One region of the Xanthomonas graminis pv. graminis genome, then DNA from elsewhere that is predicted to be linked to it. Evidence: predicted binding sites of a transcription regulator. Region 1 holds the regulator's gene; the other holds the start of a gene.

The links. Region 1 encodes FliA, which starts transcription of late flagellar genes. Its sites were predicted from a motif close to TAAAGTTTNNCNNNCNNNGGCCGATAA; they were not measured.
Region 2: KHF85_RS17775 (GGDEF domain-containing protein) is a predicted target of FliA. The motif match lies at 3,272-3,298, and genes of this name have one in related genera.

What each region holds. Positions count from the first base shown of each region.
Region 1 is NZ_CP076255.1:2,217,736-2,225,670, forward strand. It holds gene KHF85_RS09680 (flagellar motor protein) at 1-569, opposite strand, end outside; gene KHF85_RS09685 (chemotaxis protein CheA) at 936-2,699, opposite strand; gene KHF85_RS09690 (protein phosphatase CheZ) at 2,704-3,312, opposite strand; gene cheY (chemotaxis response regulator CheY) at 3,312-3,704, opposite strand; gene KHF85_RS09700 (RNA polymerase sigma factor FliA) at 3,723-4,472, opposite strand; gene KHF85_RS09705 (MinD/ParA family ATP-binding protein) at 4,469-5,362, opposite strand; gene flhF (flagellar biosynthesis protein FlhF) at 5,349-7,016, opposite strand; gene flhA (flagellar biosynthesis protein FlhA) at 7,191-7,935, opposite strand, start outside.
Region 2 is NZ_CP076255.1:4,085,161-4,093,095, forward strand. It holds gene KHF85_RS17760 (MBL fold metallo-hydrolase) at 103-948, shown strand; gene KHF85_RS17765 (ATP-grasp domain-containing protein) at 941-2,122, shown strand; gene KHF85_RS17770 (hypothetical protein) at 2,119-3,228, shown strand; gene KHF85_RS17775 (GGDEF domain-containing protein) at 3,571-4,725, shown strand; gene KHF85_RS17780 (Rieske 2Fe-2S domain-containing protein) at 4,773-5,786, shown strand; gene KHF85_RS17785 (bifunctional diguanylate cyclase/phosphodiesterase) at 5,776-7,935, opposite strand, start outside.

The DNA.
Region 1 (7,935 bases):
ATGGTGGCGGTGAACGCGGCGGCGATGCCGTGGCCGAGCTTGCTCGGGTCGGCGAGGTTCTTCATCACCGCGATCAGGCCCAGCACCGCGCCGATGATGCCCAGCGTCGGTGCGTAGATGCCCATGCCTTCGAACACCTTGGCCGCGGCCAGGTCGCAGTGTTCCTGGCCGTCGAGGTCGATTTCCAGCATGTGCCGGATCGATTCCGGCTCCACCCCGTCGACCAGCATCTGCAGGCCCTTGCGCACGAACGGGTCCTGTTGTTGCTGCACCTGGTTCTCCAGGCCGAGCAGGCCCTGGCGGCGGGCGATGTTGCTCCACTCCACGATCTGCTGCAGCAGCGCCTGGCGATCGCTGGACGGCGGATGCAGGATCCACTTGGCGATCTGGAACGCGCGCTTGAACACCGCCGGCGGGGTATGCACCAGGATCGCGGCGATGGTGCCGACGATCACGATCACGAACGCGGCCGGCGACCACAGCGCCGAGACGCCGGCGCCCTTGAGGATGCTGCCGCCGACCAGCGAAGCGATCGCCAACAGCAAGCCAATGAGACTGAGTTTGTCCATGCAGAAACTATCGGCAGTGAGGGGAGGGACTTGATGGTGGGGCTGTTTTTCGGGACCGGGGACCCGGGACCCAGGACCCGGGAATGATCGCGAGTGCGCTGCATTCCTGCTTGCTGCAGGAGGGGCTTCAGCCCCGATGCGTTACGAGTAAAGCGTCGGGGCTGAAGCCCCTCCTACAGAAAAAGCGCTGCGCTTGAATGGCAAGATGGCCGTTTCCTTTTCAAAAAAAAACGGCATTTCTTCTTCAAATCGCTTGACAGCGATTTTCGCTCGGACACCATCTCCCGGTCCCGGTCCCGGTCCCGGTCCCGGTCCCGGTCCCGGTCCCGGTCCCGGTCCCGGTCCCGGTCCCCGGTCCCCGGTCCCTCAGCTCTTCAACCCATCCACATCCAGGATCAGCGCCAGCCGGCCGTCGCCGATCAGGGTCGCGCCGGCGTAGCCGGGCAGGCCGCGCAGTGCGCGCGGCAGCGGTTTGATCACCACTTCCTCGCGGCCGCGGACCTGGTCCACGACCAGGCCCATGCGCGATTCGCCGGCCTGCAGCACCACCACGGTCAGCAGCGGCAGTTCCGGCGCCTCGATGTTCAGCCACTGGCGCAGGTCCACCAGCGGCAAGGTGTGCGATTGCCGGTCGAGTACGGCGCGGCCGTCGAACCAGCCCAGCGCGCGCCGCGGCGCATGCAGCACTTCGACCACGCGCGCCAGCGGCAGCGCATAGACGGTGTCGCCGGCCTGCACCAGCAGGGTCGGCAGGATCGCCAGGGTCAGCGGCACGCGGATCAGGAAGCGGCTGCCGCGGCCCAGTTCGGACTGGATCTGGATCTGCCCGCTGAGTTCGCGGATGCGCGACTGCACCACGTCCATGCCGACGCCGCGGCCGGAGATGTCGGTGACTTCGGCCTTGGTCGAGAAACCGGGCAGGAACACCAGGTGCAGGCATTCTTCGGTGGTCAGGCGCGCGGCGGCTTCCGGATCGATCAGGCCCTTCTCGCGCGCCTTGGCGCGCAGCCGTTCCGGGTCGATGCCGGCGCCGTCGTCCTGCACCTCGATGCTGACGTAGTCGCCTTCCTGCTGCGCCGACAGGCGCACGTGGCCGCCGCGCGGCTTGCCGGTGGCCTCGCGCAGCGCCGGCGATTCGATGCCGTGGTCGATCGCGTTGCGCACCAGGTGCACCAGCGGATCGGCCAGCGCCTCGACCAGGTTGCGGTCCAGTTCGGTGTCGGCGCCGATCAGTTCCAGGTCCACTTCCTTGTTCAAGGAGCGGGCAACGTCGCGCGCGACCTTGGGGAAGCGCGAGAACACCTTGCCGACCGGCTGCATGCGGGTGCGCATCACCGCCGATTGCAGGCGCGAGGTGGCGATGTCCAGGCTGCTGACCGCGCGGTCCAGTTCTTCGTCGCGCAGGCGCACGCGCAGGGTCTTGAGCCGGTTGCGCGACAGCACCAGTTCGCCGATCAGGTTGACGATCGCGTCCAGGCGCTTGGTGTCCACGCGCACGGTTTGTTCGGGTTCGGAGGCTTTGGCTGGCGCTGCGGCTGCCTTCGGCGCCGTCGGGACTCGGGACTCGGGACTCGGGACTCGGGAAAGCGGTGCTCCGGCGCCGGGAGCGGCACCGTGCAGGTTGTCCAGTAGGGCTTCGAACTCGTCGTCGCTGATCAATTCGGAATCGGCGGAACCGGCCGTTGCATGTGCAGCGCTTTTGCCGGGTCCCGAGTCCCGAGTCCCGGGTCCCGACGGCACGGCGGTTTCTTCGCCGCTGGTCGCAAACTGCGCGATCAGCTGTTGCGGCGCGCGCGGCGGTTCGCTGCCGCTGCCGAACGCGTCGAGCATCGATTGCAGGTAGTCCAGCGACTGCTGCGCGGCGTCGAAGTGCCGCGCCTGCAGCGTGGCCTGGCCGGCGCGCGCCTGGCCCAGGGTGTCCTCGGCGGCGTGGCACAGCTCGACCATGGCGTTGATCGCCAGGAATCCGGCGCCGCCCTTGAGCGTGTGGAACCCGCGGAACACGGCATTGAGCTGTTCGCTGTCCTCGGGCGCATGCTCCAGCGACACCAGTTGCTCGCCGAGCCGGTCCAGGATTTCCTGGGCCTCGATGATGAAGTCGGCAGCGATGTCGTCGGGCACGGCGCTCATCGGATTACAACCCTAGCCCGGACAGCAGATCGTCGGCGTCGTTCTGCGACACGCCGTGGCGGTCCAGACCGGCCAGCGCCGGGCCGGCCAGGCCGCCGTCGGGTTTCTTGTCGTCCTTCGGCGGCAGGCCGAGCGCGCCGAAGCCCTCGTGCACGCGGCGCACGATGGTCGCCACGCGGCGGATGATCTGCCCGGTCAGGTCCTGGAAGCTCTGCGCCAGGGCCATCTCGGTGAGATTGTGGCGGATCTTGTCGAGGATCTCGCCCTGGTCGCCGGTCAGGCCGCCGGCGCGCAGCTGTTCGGCCAGCGCGCGGCATTCCTCGGCCAGGTCCAGGGTGCGGTGGCTGGCCTTCTCGGTCATCTCCACCACGTGGTCCAGGCGCGAGCAGGCGTCGTCCAGTTCGCCGGCTTCGCTGGGAATGACCGGCAGCTCGCCGAGCGCCTGGCCCAGGTCGCGCGCCAGCCGGCTCAGGCCCTGCATCATCGGCCGCGTGCGCCAGGCGGCCAGGGTGTCGATTTCCTTGCGCCAGGCGGTTTCGTCGCCGCGCTCCAGTGCGTCCAGCGCACCTTGCAGGCGTTCGATCAGGGCGCTGCGTTCGGCGGTGGCTTGCATCAGGCGGTCGCTCCCAGGCGTTCGAAGATCTTGCCCAGCTTCTCCTGCAGCGTCTGCGCGGTGAACGGCTTGATGATGTAGCCGTTCACGCCGCACTGCGCCGCCTCGATGATCTGCTCGCGCTTGGCCTCGGCGGTCACCATCAGCACCGGCAGGTGCTTGAGCTTGTCGTCGGCGCGGATGTTGCGCAGCAGGTCGATGCCGGTCATGCCGGGCATGTTCCAGTCGGTGACCACGAACTCGAACGGTGCCGAGCGCAGTGCCGCCAGCGCACTGTTGCCGTCTTCGGCCTCTGCAGTGTTGGTGAAGCCCAGATCGCCGAGCAGATTCTTGACGATGCGCCGCATCGTCGAGAAATCGTCCACGATCAAAATCCGCATGTTCTTGTTCACCGCTAACTCCCTTGGGTCTTATTCTTCGTCTTCCAGGCCGGCGTCTGCCGCTTCGAACGCTTTCAAGCGTCCGCGCAAGCGTACCGTGGCCTGGCCGTGGATCTGGCAGACGCGCGACTCGCTGACACCGAGCACCGCGCCGATTTCCTTCAGGTTCAATTCCTGTTCGTAGTACAGCGACAGCACCAGCTGCTCGCGTTCGGGCAACTGCCCGATCGCCTTGCCCAGCTCGCGGCCGAACTCGCTGCGTTCCAGCATTTGCTGTGGATTGGGGCCGCCCTTGGCGATGGTGTCCAGCTCGCCATGGTCCTCGACCCGCGACTCCAGGCTCAGTACCTGGCCGCGTGCGGCATCTTCCATCAATCGCATGTAGTCGGGAAGCGGCATGTCCATCGCCGCGGCCACTTCGTTGGCGGCAGCGGCCCGGCCGGTGCTCTGTTCGATCTTGCGCACCGCCGAGGCGGCGTCGCGGGCACGGCGGTGCACCGAGCGCGGCACCCAGTCGCCGCGGCGGATCTCGTCGATCATCGAGCCGCGGATGCGGATCGAGGCGTAGGTTTCGAACGAGGCGCCCTGGTCGGCGTCGTAGCTGCGCGACGCCTCGATCAGGCCGATCATGCCGGCCTGGATCAGGTCGTCGATCTCGACGCTGGCCGGTAGCCGGGCCGCCAGGTGGTGGGCGATGCGCCGCACCAGGTCCGAATGCTGGGCGATGTAGTCGTTGGAACTGTTGCGCTGCACGGCGCGGTATTGGGCGGCGGCGTTCATGCGGCGACCCCCCGCTGGATGATCCGTTCGACGAAGAACTCGACGTTGCCGCGTGGCACGGTCGGCGCCTGCCAGCGCGAGGTGCGGCGGGCGATTTCGGTGATCGCCTGCGCCGACGGGCTGGACGGGTAGGCCTTGACCACCGGCTGCTGGCGCTGCACCGACAGGCGCAGCCAGTCGTCCTGCGGCACGCAGCCCAGGTAGTTCAGCGACACGTCGCCGAGGAATTTCTCGCACACCCGGCTCAGCTTGTCGTACAGCAGGCGGCCTTCGTTGGCGTCGCGGACCATGTTGGCGACGATCTGCACCCGGTCCACGCCGCGTTCGCGCGACAGCACCTTGATCAGGGCGTAGGCGTCGGTGATCGAGGCCGGTTCGTCGCAGACCACCACCACCGCGTCCTGCGCGGCCTGGCAGAAGGTCAGCACGCTGTCGGTGATGCCGGCGGCGGTGTCGATGATCATCACGTCCAGCTCGCGCTGCAGCTCGGAGAACACGTTGACCAGGCCGACGTGCTGAGCGGGCGGCAGTTCGGCCATGTGCCGGCGGCCGGAGGCGGCGGGCACCACCATCAACCCGTTGGGCATGTCGATCAGCACTTCTTCCAGGGTGCAGCGCCCGGCGACCAGGTCGGCCAGGGTGAACCTGGGGGTCAGCCCGAGCAGCACGTCGACGTTGGCCAGGCCAAGGTCGGCGTCCAGCAGCAGGGTGCGCTTGCCCATGTCGGCCAGCGCCATCGACAGGTTGACCGAGATGTTGGTCTTGCCCACGCCGCCCTTGCCGCCGGTCACGGCGATCGTGCGCACCGGGCCTAGCGGACCCAGCGGTTCGCTGCGGGTTGCCGACAGGGGGAAGGCATTGGTGAGATTGGCGTAATCACGCGACGGCATGGTTCTGCTCCGGAGTACAGGGCTTATCGGCAGCGCGCCGCAAATCTTCAAGGCGCAATACCAGGCTGGCGGCGTTGGCGCGGTGCAGGTCGTCCGGCACGCGCTGACCATCGGTCACCCAGGTGATGGGAAGCCGGTGGTCCGCGACCACCGACAGGGCACTGCCAAACCGCCCGGTTTCATCCAGCTTGGTCAAGATCACCCCCTGTGGATCGGCGCCGGCGAACCGGCGCACCACCTCGTCCAGGTCGGAGAAATGCGCGTTGGCAGGGAGTACTAGCAAGGACCGGACCACTCGCGAGGCGCGCAGCCAGTGCAATTGTGCGGCCAGGGCGCGGTCGCGCTGGCCCATGCCGGCGGTGTCGATGAGCACCAGCTTGTAGTCGCGCAGGCGCTCCAGCAACTGCTGCAGGGCGGCGTCGCTGTCGGCCTCGTGCACGGCGATGCCGAGCTGGCGGCCGTAGCTGTGCAGCTGTTCGCGGCCGCCGACGCGGATGGTATCGGTGGTGACCAGGGCCACGTCGCGGGCGGCGTGGCGTTCCAGGAAGCGCGAGGCCAGCTTGGCGATGGTGGTGGTCTTGCCGGCGCCGGTGGGGCCGATCAGGGCGATCACGCCGCCTTCCTCGATCGGATCCAGCGGCGCGATCGGCAGGCGCTTGGACAGCAGCCCCAGCATCAGCCCGCGGCCACGGTGCAGCTCCAGGTCGGCGGGGATCTGCATGACCACGTCGCGGATGAGGCCGCTGTCGAAGCCGTAGTCGTCCATCAGCTCCAGCGCCTGGGCGCGCACCGGCGAACCGCGCAGGCGCTCGTCGGTGAGCCGGTTCATCTCGCGCTCGATCATCTGCCGCATCAGCGCCAGTTCGTCGCGCAGCTGAGTCAATTGTTCGTCGTTCTGCGCTGCCGGGAAGCTCGGCACCGGCGTCAGGGCCGGCAGCGCCGGGATCCCGGCGCTGCCGGCAGCGGGGGCCGGCACCGTGGCGGCGGCGACCGGTTCGGCGCTGGGCGCAGCCGGGGCGCCCGGCGTGGCGGCCGGGCTCAGCGACACCGCGGCGATGTCCTCCAGCCACGCCGGCACGGCGGCGGCGCTGGCCGCGGCGCTGGCCGCGGCCGGGACGGCGAACGGGCTCGCCATCGGCACGCTGATCGGCGCGTTGCGGAACACGTCCTCGGGAATGCGGAATTCGGCGAAGGGCACGTCGGCGGCGGCCGGAGCCGGGGCAGGGGCCTGCGCTGCGGCGGCCGGACGGTTCGGCGCGGGTGCGCTGCCGGCGGGCATCGCCGAGACGGCGATCGCGGCGGGCTGAGTCAGCGGCCGCGCCGGCGCGGCGGTGGCCACGCTGGCCGTGGCCGGGGAGCGGCGCTCGCTGATCGCGGCCATCATCGCCATCGCCGGGTTGGCCATGGCGCCGGACTTGGCCGCACGCGGCGCCGGATTGGCGGCCGACACCTGCAGCCGCGGCGCCGGCTCTTCCGGCCGCGCCGCATCCAGGGCCTGCTGCACCAGAGCTTCGTCGTAGTTGCTGGCGGCGACGATCTCGATGCCCTCGTCGGTGCGCCGGTTGGACAGGATCACCGCATCCGGGCCGTGCTCGTCGCGCACCATGCGGAACGCGGTGCGCATGTCGGGAGCTACGAAGCGTTTGATTTTCATGCGGTCACCTTCGGGGCGGGACTCGGGACCCGGGACTCGGCAACAGCAAGCGCCTGGAGGCCGCAGCTTGCGATCGCGTTTGGATGGGGATGTGTTTGCGAGCATTCATTTGTCTATTCCGATTCCTGACCGTTGCGCTTCCGAGTCCCGGGTCCCTCGTCCCGGGTCCCGGCTTCAACTAATCGTTCCCACCAACTTCAACCGCTTGTCTTCCGGTACTTCGCTGTAGGACAGCACCGACAGCGAGGGGACGCTGTGGCGGACCAGCCTGGCCAGCGCGGCGCGGACTTGCGCCGGTACCAGCACCACGGCCGGTTCGTTGCGCGCTTCCTGCTTGCTGACGCATTCGGCCAGGCTCTGGTGCAGTCGCTCGGCCAACCCTGGTTCCAGCGCGGCACCGTTGCCTTGCGTAGAGTCTTGCAAGACACGTTCCAATTGCGGGGCCAGGGTGTACACCGGCAGTTCGGCGGACATTCCCGAGATTTCCTGGACGATGAACCGGCCCAGCGCGTTGCGCACCGCGGCGGTGAGCACGCCGGGTTCTTGACTCTGCGGGGCCTGTTCGACCAGCGCCTCGACGATCTTGCGCAGCTGCCGCACCGGGATCTTCTCGATCAGCAGGTTCTGCAGCACGCGCACCACCACCGACAGCGGCAGCGCCTTGGGGGTGAGGTCCTCGACCAGCTTCGGCGCACTCTTGGCCAGCGTGGCCAGCAGCTGCTGCACTTCCTCATGGCCGAGCAGCTCCGGGGCGTGCTCGCGGATCAGGTGCGACAGGTGGGTGGCGATCACCGTGGCCGGATCGACCACGGTGTAGCCCATGGTCTCGGCCTGGGCGCGCTGGTGCGGCTGGATCCAGATCGCGTCCAGGCCGAACGCCGGATCCTTGCCGGGAATGCCGTCGATCTTGCCCAGCGCG
Region 2 (7,935 bases), 1.9 Mb from region 1:
CTTTGCACGTGCGGTAGGGACTTCAGTCCCGACGCGACTTACCCGCCAAAGCGTCGCGGCCGACACATCGCCCACGCATCGCGCGGCCGGGCGGGAACGCACATGAGCGCACCGACGCTGCGCTGGCGGCTGTACGAAGCCGGCCACTGCACCCATCCCGAACGCGCCACGCGCCGCGGCGCGACGTTGGCGCCCTGCCAGTTCCCGGCGCTGGCGGCGCTGCTGCAGCATCCGGTGCACGGCAACCTGCTGTTCGACACCGGCTATTCGCAGCACTTCCTCGCCGCCACCGCGCATTTTCCCGAGCGGCTGTACCGCCTGTTGACGCCGGTGCACCTGGCGCCGGGCCAGTCGTTGCGCGAACAGCTGGCCGGAGACGGCGTCGACGCGGCGGCGATCGACTGGATCGTGCTGTCGCACTTCCATGGCGACCACGTCGGCGGCGTGGCCGACTTCGCGCAGGCGCGCATCGCCTGCGCGCAACAGGCCTGGGACGACCTGCAGCGGCGCGGGCGGCTGGCGGCGCTGCGCGAAGGCTTCCTGCCGGCACTGCTGCACGGCGCGCGCGAACGCATGCACTGGTGCGAGGCATTGCCGGCATGCGCGGCGCCCGCGGCGCTGCGCGGCTTCGGCACGCCGCGCGACCTGTTCGGCGACGGCAGTGTGCTGCTGGTGCCGCTGCCCGGGCACGCGCCCGGCCACCACGGGCTGTGGTTCGAGGACACGCGCGGGCCGGTGTTCCTGGTCGCCGATGCGGCCTGGTCCAGCGCCGCGATCGCCGACGGCACGCCGCCGCCGGCACTCGTCACCCACTTGCTAGGCGAACACCGCGTCTACCGCGACACACTGGCGCGGCTGCACGCCTTACGCCAGGCCGAACCGACGCTGCGCATGGTGCCCTCGCATTGCCGGCAGTGGCGGCCCGCCGCCACGCGCGCCGATGGCTAGCGCGCCGGCCGTCCTGATCAGCGGCGCACGCGCACCGGTGGCGCTGGACCTGGCGCGCCGCTTCGCCGCGCAGGGCTGGCGCGTGCATCTGGCCGACAGCGTAGCCTGCCGCATCGCCGGCTGGTCGCACGCGGTCGCCGCCAGCCACCGCATCGCCCCGGCACGCTACGCGCCGGCCGCCTACATCGCCGGCCTCAACGCGCTGGTCGCGCGCCAGCGCATCGCGCTGCTGCTGCCGACCTGCGAGGAAGTGTTCTACCTGGCCCGCTACCGGCATGCCTTGCCCGCGCAGCTGGACGTGCTGGTGGACGGGTTCGACATGCTGCGCGCGCTGCACAGCAAATGGCACTTCCTGCAGCTGGCGCGCGCCCTCGATGCCGAGGTGGACGTGCCCGACAGCGTGCGCGTGCGCAGCCTGGAGCAGGCGCGCGAGTGGGCCGGCCGCGCGCCGCTGGTCCTGAAACCGGAATACTCGCGCTTCGGCGTGCACGTGCGCGTGCATCCGCACGGCCTGCCCGCCGCGGCACCGCCGCTGCCCGAACAGGGCGACTGGGTCGCGCAGCGCTATTGCGCCGGCGAGGAGCGCTGCTCGTACGCGGTGGCCCGCGACGGCGTGCTGCTCGCGCATACGGTGTACCGGCCGCGCTACCGGCTGCAGCGCAGTTCCAGCTATTACTTCGACGCCGCGCCGGCGCCGCAGATCGAACGCTTCACCGCGCAGCTGGTGCGCTCGCTGCGCTTCAGCGGACACCTCTCCTTCGACTGGATCGTCTCGGCGCAGGGCCGCTACAGCGTGATCGAATGCAATCCGCGCGCGACCAGCGGCCTGCATTTGTTCGCCGCCGCCGATCCGCTGGTCGCGGCGCTGGACGGCAGCTGCCGCGACCCGGCGGCGATCGTGCGCCCGGCACCAACGCGCGCGGCGATGCTCGGCCTGTTGATGCTCGGCGTCGCGTTGCCGGCGGCGCTGCGCCATGGCCGCCTGCCGCAATGGCGGCACGACTACGCCCGCGCCGACGACGTGCTCGCCCCGCGCGGCGATCGGCGCCCACTGGCCGGCGCGCTGTGCGACCTGGGCAGCCATGCGCGGCTGGCGCTGGCGCAGCGCTGCAGCGTGCGCGCCGCCTCCACCCGCGATACCGAATGGGACGGCCAGGCCCTGCCGCCGCCATGAACGGCGACGCCGAGGCCGGCAACGACTACGCCGTGCAGGCGCAGCGCTTCGCCGCCCTGCATGCCGGCCGCGACGCGCAGCACGTGGCCGGCAACCTGTACGCCCGCATCGACATGCTGCAGGCCGGCACGCTGTCGATGCCGGTCACGGTCAGCGAAGAGCGCACCGGCAACGCCTGGGTCTGCTCGCCGCGCACCACCTATGCCGACTACGCCGCCGAGGAGGCCGCGCGCCTGTTGCCGCGCGCGCTGGCCGCGCCGCTGCGCGGACTGTGCAGCGGCATCGGCGCCTGGCTGGACTGGGCGCGGATCGACCGCGCGGTCACCCTCAACAACTGGCTGCTGTCCACCAACCTGTATCCGCCGCTGCCGCGCGAAGGCCTGGGCGCCTTGCTGGACGCGGCGCGCACGCGCTGGCCGGAGCATGCGCTGTGGTTCCGCTCGCTCAACCGGGTGGACACGCCGCAGTGGCTGGAGGCGCTGCAGGCGGATGGCTTCACCCTGATCGGCAGCCGCCAGGTGTATCTGTACGACGACTGGCCGGCGCTGCTGCGGCACCGCGACCTGGCCCGCGATCTCAAGCTGACCGCGCGCACCGACCTGCAGCGCTGCGGCAACGCCGCCATCGGCGAGGCCGACTACCCACGCATCGCCGCACTGTACGCGCAGCTGTACCTGGACAAGTATTCGCGCTGCAATCCGGCCTACCGCGCCGCGTTCCTGAGCGCCTGGCACCGCGCCGGGCTGCTGCACTTCGACGGCTTTCGCGACGCGCGCGGCGAGCTGGTCTGCATCACCGGTCTGTTCGGCGTGGGGCAGACGCTGACCGCGCCGATCGTCGGCTACGACCTGCGGCAACCCCAACGGCTGGCGCTGTACCGCACGCTCACCGCCTGCGGGTTCGAACATGCGCTGCGGTACGGACGCCGACTGAACCAGAGCGCCGGCGCCGCCAGTTTCAAGCGCCAGCGCGGCGGCATGCCGGTGATCGAGTACAGCGCAGTGGATGCGCGCCACCTGCCGTTGCGCCGGCGCCAGCCGATCGCCGCGCTCGGCGCGCTGACCGAACGCATCGGCGTACCACTGATGCGCCGCTATCGGCTGTGAACGACCGGCATGCGTTGCCGCCATGGTCGCAACCGCAAAGGGCTAAAGGCCACGCACCCCTCGCCGATATCAGGGCAAGCCCAAGCTGCAGCGCCAGGAACCCCGATGGACCGAACCGCCCCTTGCCGTCGACCTATGCCGCGCCTGCAAAACCAATCCAGCGTGTGCACGAACGGTGTCGTGCCCTACAGGGCATCTGGAAACGTTTTCCATGAGAAAACTGCTGCAAACGGGCGTCTCACATATTCTCGCTGCCCTATACTGGGCGGCTTCTGAAAATCGTTTGCAGCGCGGACTGGGCGACCTGTGGATTCGATCACACACCTGGTTCACGCTGGCACCTTGCTGATCGTCAATGCCTTGCTGGCAGCGGTCTCGTCGGCGGTGTTCTTTGCCATCCATTTGACCGGGCGCAAAGCCAAGCACACGAACGGATTGCTGCTGCTTGGCCTGAGCTACGCCACGTTCGCGGCTGGCTTTGGCGCACTCGTGCTGCCGACGGCGTTGCCGGCGCACGGCACCGTTCTGGGATTGATCGGCAACTTGACGATCGATGCCGCCACGGTGTTGGAGTTGTGCGCGGTGCACGCCTATCTGCGGCGGCCACTGATCCAGCCCTGGATCCTGGTCTCGGTCGCGCTGATCGGTGCGGCGGAGATCTATTGCGTACAAAGTGGAGGCGAGAATCTCAGGATCATGGTGATTTTCGGCTGCACCCTGCGCGGCCTGTTGACCGTTGCCACCGGCATGGCCTTGTGGCGCCATGCTGACGCAACGGCACGCACCGCGGCACGCTTCACTGCCGCGTTCCACTTCCTGTGGGCCTTGATGCTGCTGCTGCGCATCGCCTGGTGGTCGATCCATCCGCTCGCGGACACGAGCGTCGACCCGACGTCGAAATTCGGCCTGCTCGCGCGCATGGTGCTGACCTCGATCATCACCCCCGGGTTCCTGTGGATGCTGGCCCGGAAGATGAACGCGGAACTGATTCGCCACGCCTCGCAGGACTCCCTCACGGGCGTCGCCAACCGCCGGATCATGTGGGAAAAGGGCGAGTCGGCCACGCAGGAGGCGCGCGGCAGGAACTCGCCGATCGCGGTGCTGATGATCGACGTCGACAACTTCAAATCGATCAACGACCGCCTGGGCCACGCGACCGGCGACCAGGTCCTGATCGCCATCGCCGACACGCTGGCGCGGCATATCCGCAGCCCGGACTTTCTCGCCCGCGTCGGCGGCGAGGAGTTCATGGTGCTGATCCCGCATGGCGACGAATCGGTGGTGCGCGACATCGCCGAACGCCTGCGGCGCGTGGTCGAACGCAAGGAAATCGCGCCTGCGGCCAGCGCCGCGCTGTTCTGCACGGTCAGCATCGGCTATTGCATTTCGACGCAGGCGCAGATCGAGTGGCAGAAGCTGGTCGTCATCGCCGATCAGGCGCTGTATGCGGCCAAGCACGGCGGGCGCAACAGGGTGACCGGGACGGTCGTCGCCTAGGGCGTGTGCACGGACATCGGCATGCTGCGCATGCGACGCTAGTGGGCATGACCGACTGGCATCCCTCGCTGTACCGACACTGGTTCGCCGTGGCCCGCGCCGACGCGCTGCGGCAGCGGCCGCTGGCGGTGACGGTGATGGACCGGCATGCGGCGATCGCGCGCTGCGCCGACGGCAGCCTGCTCGCGCTGGAAGACCGTTGCCCGCACCGGCACGCGCCGCTGTCGGCCGGCTGCGCCAGCGGCGACGGCCTGGCCTGTCCGTACCACGGCTGGCGCTTCGGCCGCGACGGTGCGCTGCGCGCGATTCCCGGCATGCCGCCCGGACAGCCGCTGCCGGCGGTGCGGGTGCGCGCATTCGCCGCGCGCGAACACGACGGCGTGATCTGGCTGCGCCCGGATCCCGACGGCGACGCGCACCCGGCACAGCTGGTGCAGCAACTGCAACCTTCAGTGCGGCGCTTCCTGTGGCGCACGCGCTGGGAGGCACACGTGGTCGATGCGCTGGAGAACTTCCTCGATCCGCTGCACACCCACCTGCTGCATCCGGGGCTGGTGCGCCGCGGCGGCGCGCGCAGCGCGATGCGTGCCAGCCTGCAGACTACGGACGAAGGCTTCCATGTCGACTACGCCGGCGCCGCCGCGCAGAGCGGCTGGCTGTACCGGCTGTTCGAATCGCCGCGCACGCTGGAGCGCGCGCATTTCGCCGCGCCCGGCACCGCGCAGATCGAATACCGCTACGCCCGCGGCGGCCGCGTGCGGATCAGCCTGCACTTCACCCCGGTCGGCCCGCGCAGCACCGAGGTGTTCGCCAGCCTGCACGTGGACGGGCGCTGGGCGCCGGCGTGGGCGGTGCGCTGGCTGGTGTGGCCGCTGCTGCGCAAGGTCGGCGAGCAGGATCGGCGCATGCTCGCACTGCAGTCGCACAACCTGCAGCGTTTTCCCGGCGTGCGCGGCGCCTCGACCGCGCTGGACCTGGTCCGCGAACCGTTGCGCCGCTACTGGGACGGCGAGCCGCTGCCGGCACCGGGCGCGCCGCACGGCATCGACCTCATGCTGTGACCGCGTCCTGCGCATCACGCGCGCCGAGCGCGTCGATGACCTGCGCCAGCGGCGCCGGCCGGCCCAGCAGATAGCCCTGCACCTGGTCGCAGCCTTGCGCGCGCAGCCACTGCAGCTGTTCCTCGGTCTCTACGCCTTCGGCCACCACGTCCAGGCCCAGGCTGCGGCCGAGCGTGAGCAAGGCCTCGCAGATCGAGGCGTTACGCGCGTCACGATGCACGTCGGCGATGAAACTGCGGTCGATCTTCAGCGTGTCCAGTGGCAGGTCGCGCAGGTAGGCCATGCTGGAGAACCCGGTGCCGACATCGTCCAGCGCCACGCTCACCCCCAGCGCACGCAGCTGCCGCAACACCTCCAGCGCCTGCTGCGGCTGCCGCATCAGGCTGCTCTCGGTCAGTTCCAGGTGCAGGCCGTCGACGGCCAGGCCGGCCGCGGCGCAGGCCTGCACCAGGTCCGCAACCAGGTCGCCGTCGAAGAACTGCAGCGCCGACACGTTCACCGCCACCGGCAGATCGGCCCAGCCACGCAGCGCCAGCTGCTGCCGCGCCTGCGCGGCCGCCTGCATCACCCAGCGCCCGAGCGGCAGGATCAGCCCGGTGTCCTCGCACAGCTGGATGAACTGGTCCGGGGCGATGTAGCTGCCGTCGGCCTGCGGCCAGCGGATCAGCGCCTCGAGCAGGCGCGGCGCACCGCTGCCGGCGTGCATGATCGGCTGGAAATGCAGCTCGAACTCCTGCCGCGCGATCGCCTGATGGATGCGCCCGGCAAGACGCAGGCGTTCGCCGATGCGCGCGGACATGCTGCGCTCGAAACGGACCACGCTGCGCCCCTCGGCCTGCGCCGCATGCGCGGCCTGCGCGGCGCTGCCGATGGTCTCCTCGGCGCCGGCGGCATCGTCCGGGCATAGCGCCACACCGACGTGCGCCTGCAACTGCTGGGTGAAGGCGCCGCCCTGCACCGGCGCCGACACCGCTTCGAGCAAGGCCTGCAGCGCCTGCGGCAGCTGCTGCGCATCCAGCACCGCCAGCACGAAGTCCTGCGACGGCTGATGCGCAGTCAGGCCGAAGCGTTCGCCCAGCCCGCGCAGCCGCTGCGCCACCGCGCAGCGCACCGCATCGCCAGCGGCCTGGCCCAGCGTGGCGCCGATCAGCGCCAGCCCGCGCAACTGCGCGTAGGCCACCGCGTAGCCGGCCTGCCGGCGCGCGTCCAGCGCCTCGGCCAGGGCGCGCGGATTGAGCAGCCCGGTGGTGACATCGTGGCTGGCGCGGAACGCCAGCTCGCGCTCGTCCGCCATGCGCTGGCTGACGTCCTCGGCCAGGATCAGCCGCGCCGGCACGCCGCCGAAGTCCAGGTCCGCGCTGTGCACCCGCACCGACAGCAGGCTGCCGTCCTTGCGCTGGTGGGTCCACACGCTCGGGGCGTCGAAGCCCTCGCGCGACGTGCGCACGTCCTGCAGCAGCCGTTCGGCCTCGCTGCGCGGGCGCAACTCGAGCAGGGTCATGCCGAGGAATTCTTCGCGGCTGTAGCCGTACTGGCGGATCGCCGCCTGGTTCACTTCCAGGAAACGCAGGCTGTCCACCGCGAACAGCCAGAACGGCAACGGGTTGCGCTCGAACACCAGGCGGAACTGGCGCTCGGCGTCGAACAGCCGCGCCTGCGCCTCGAGCCGCTCGCTGACGTCCTGCACCGCACCGGTCATGCACAACCCGTCGCGGCCCTGCACCCGCGCACCGCGCGCGGCCAGCCAGCGCAGGCCGCCATCGGGCAAGTGTATGCGGTACACCACGTTGTACTCGCCGTTGCCATGCAGCGCCTGGTCGTACAACTGCTCGACCCGCGCGCGATCGTCGTCGTGCACCCGGGCCAGGAACGCGGGCAGGCTCATGCGTAGCTGCGGCGCCCCGAACAGGGCGCCGGTCGGCTCGGCCAGCAGCAGGTGGCCCTGATCGGCCTCGACCCGCCAGGTACCGATACCGCCCATCTCGTGCGCCAGGCGCAGCTCCTCGTCGCCGCGGCGCAAGCGCTCCAGCATCTGCCGCTGGCGGCCTTCGGCGCGGCGCAGGCTGCCCAGCAGGTAGCCGAATCCGGCCAGATACAGCAGATAGACCGACAGTGCCGCACCGGCGAACCACCACCACGGCGCCAGCGC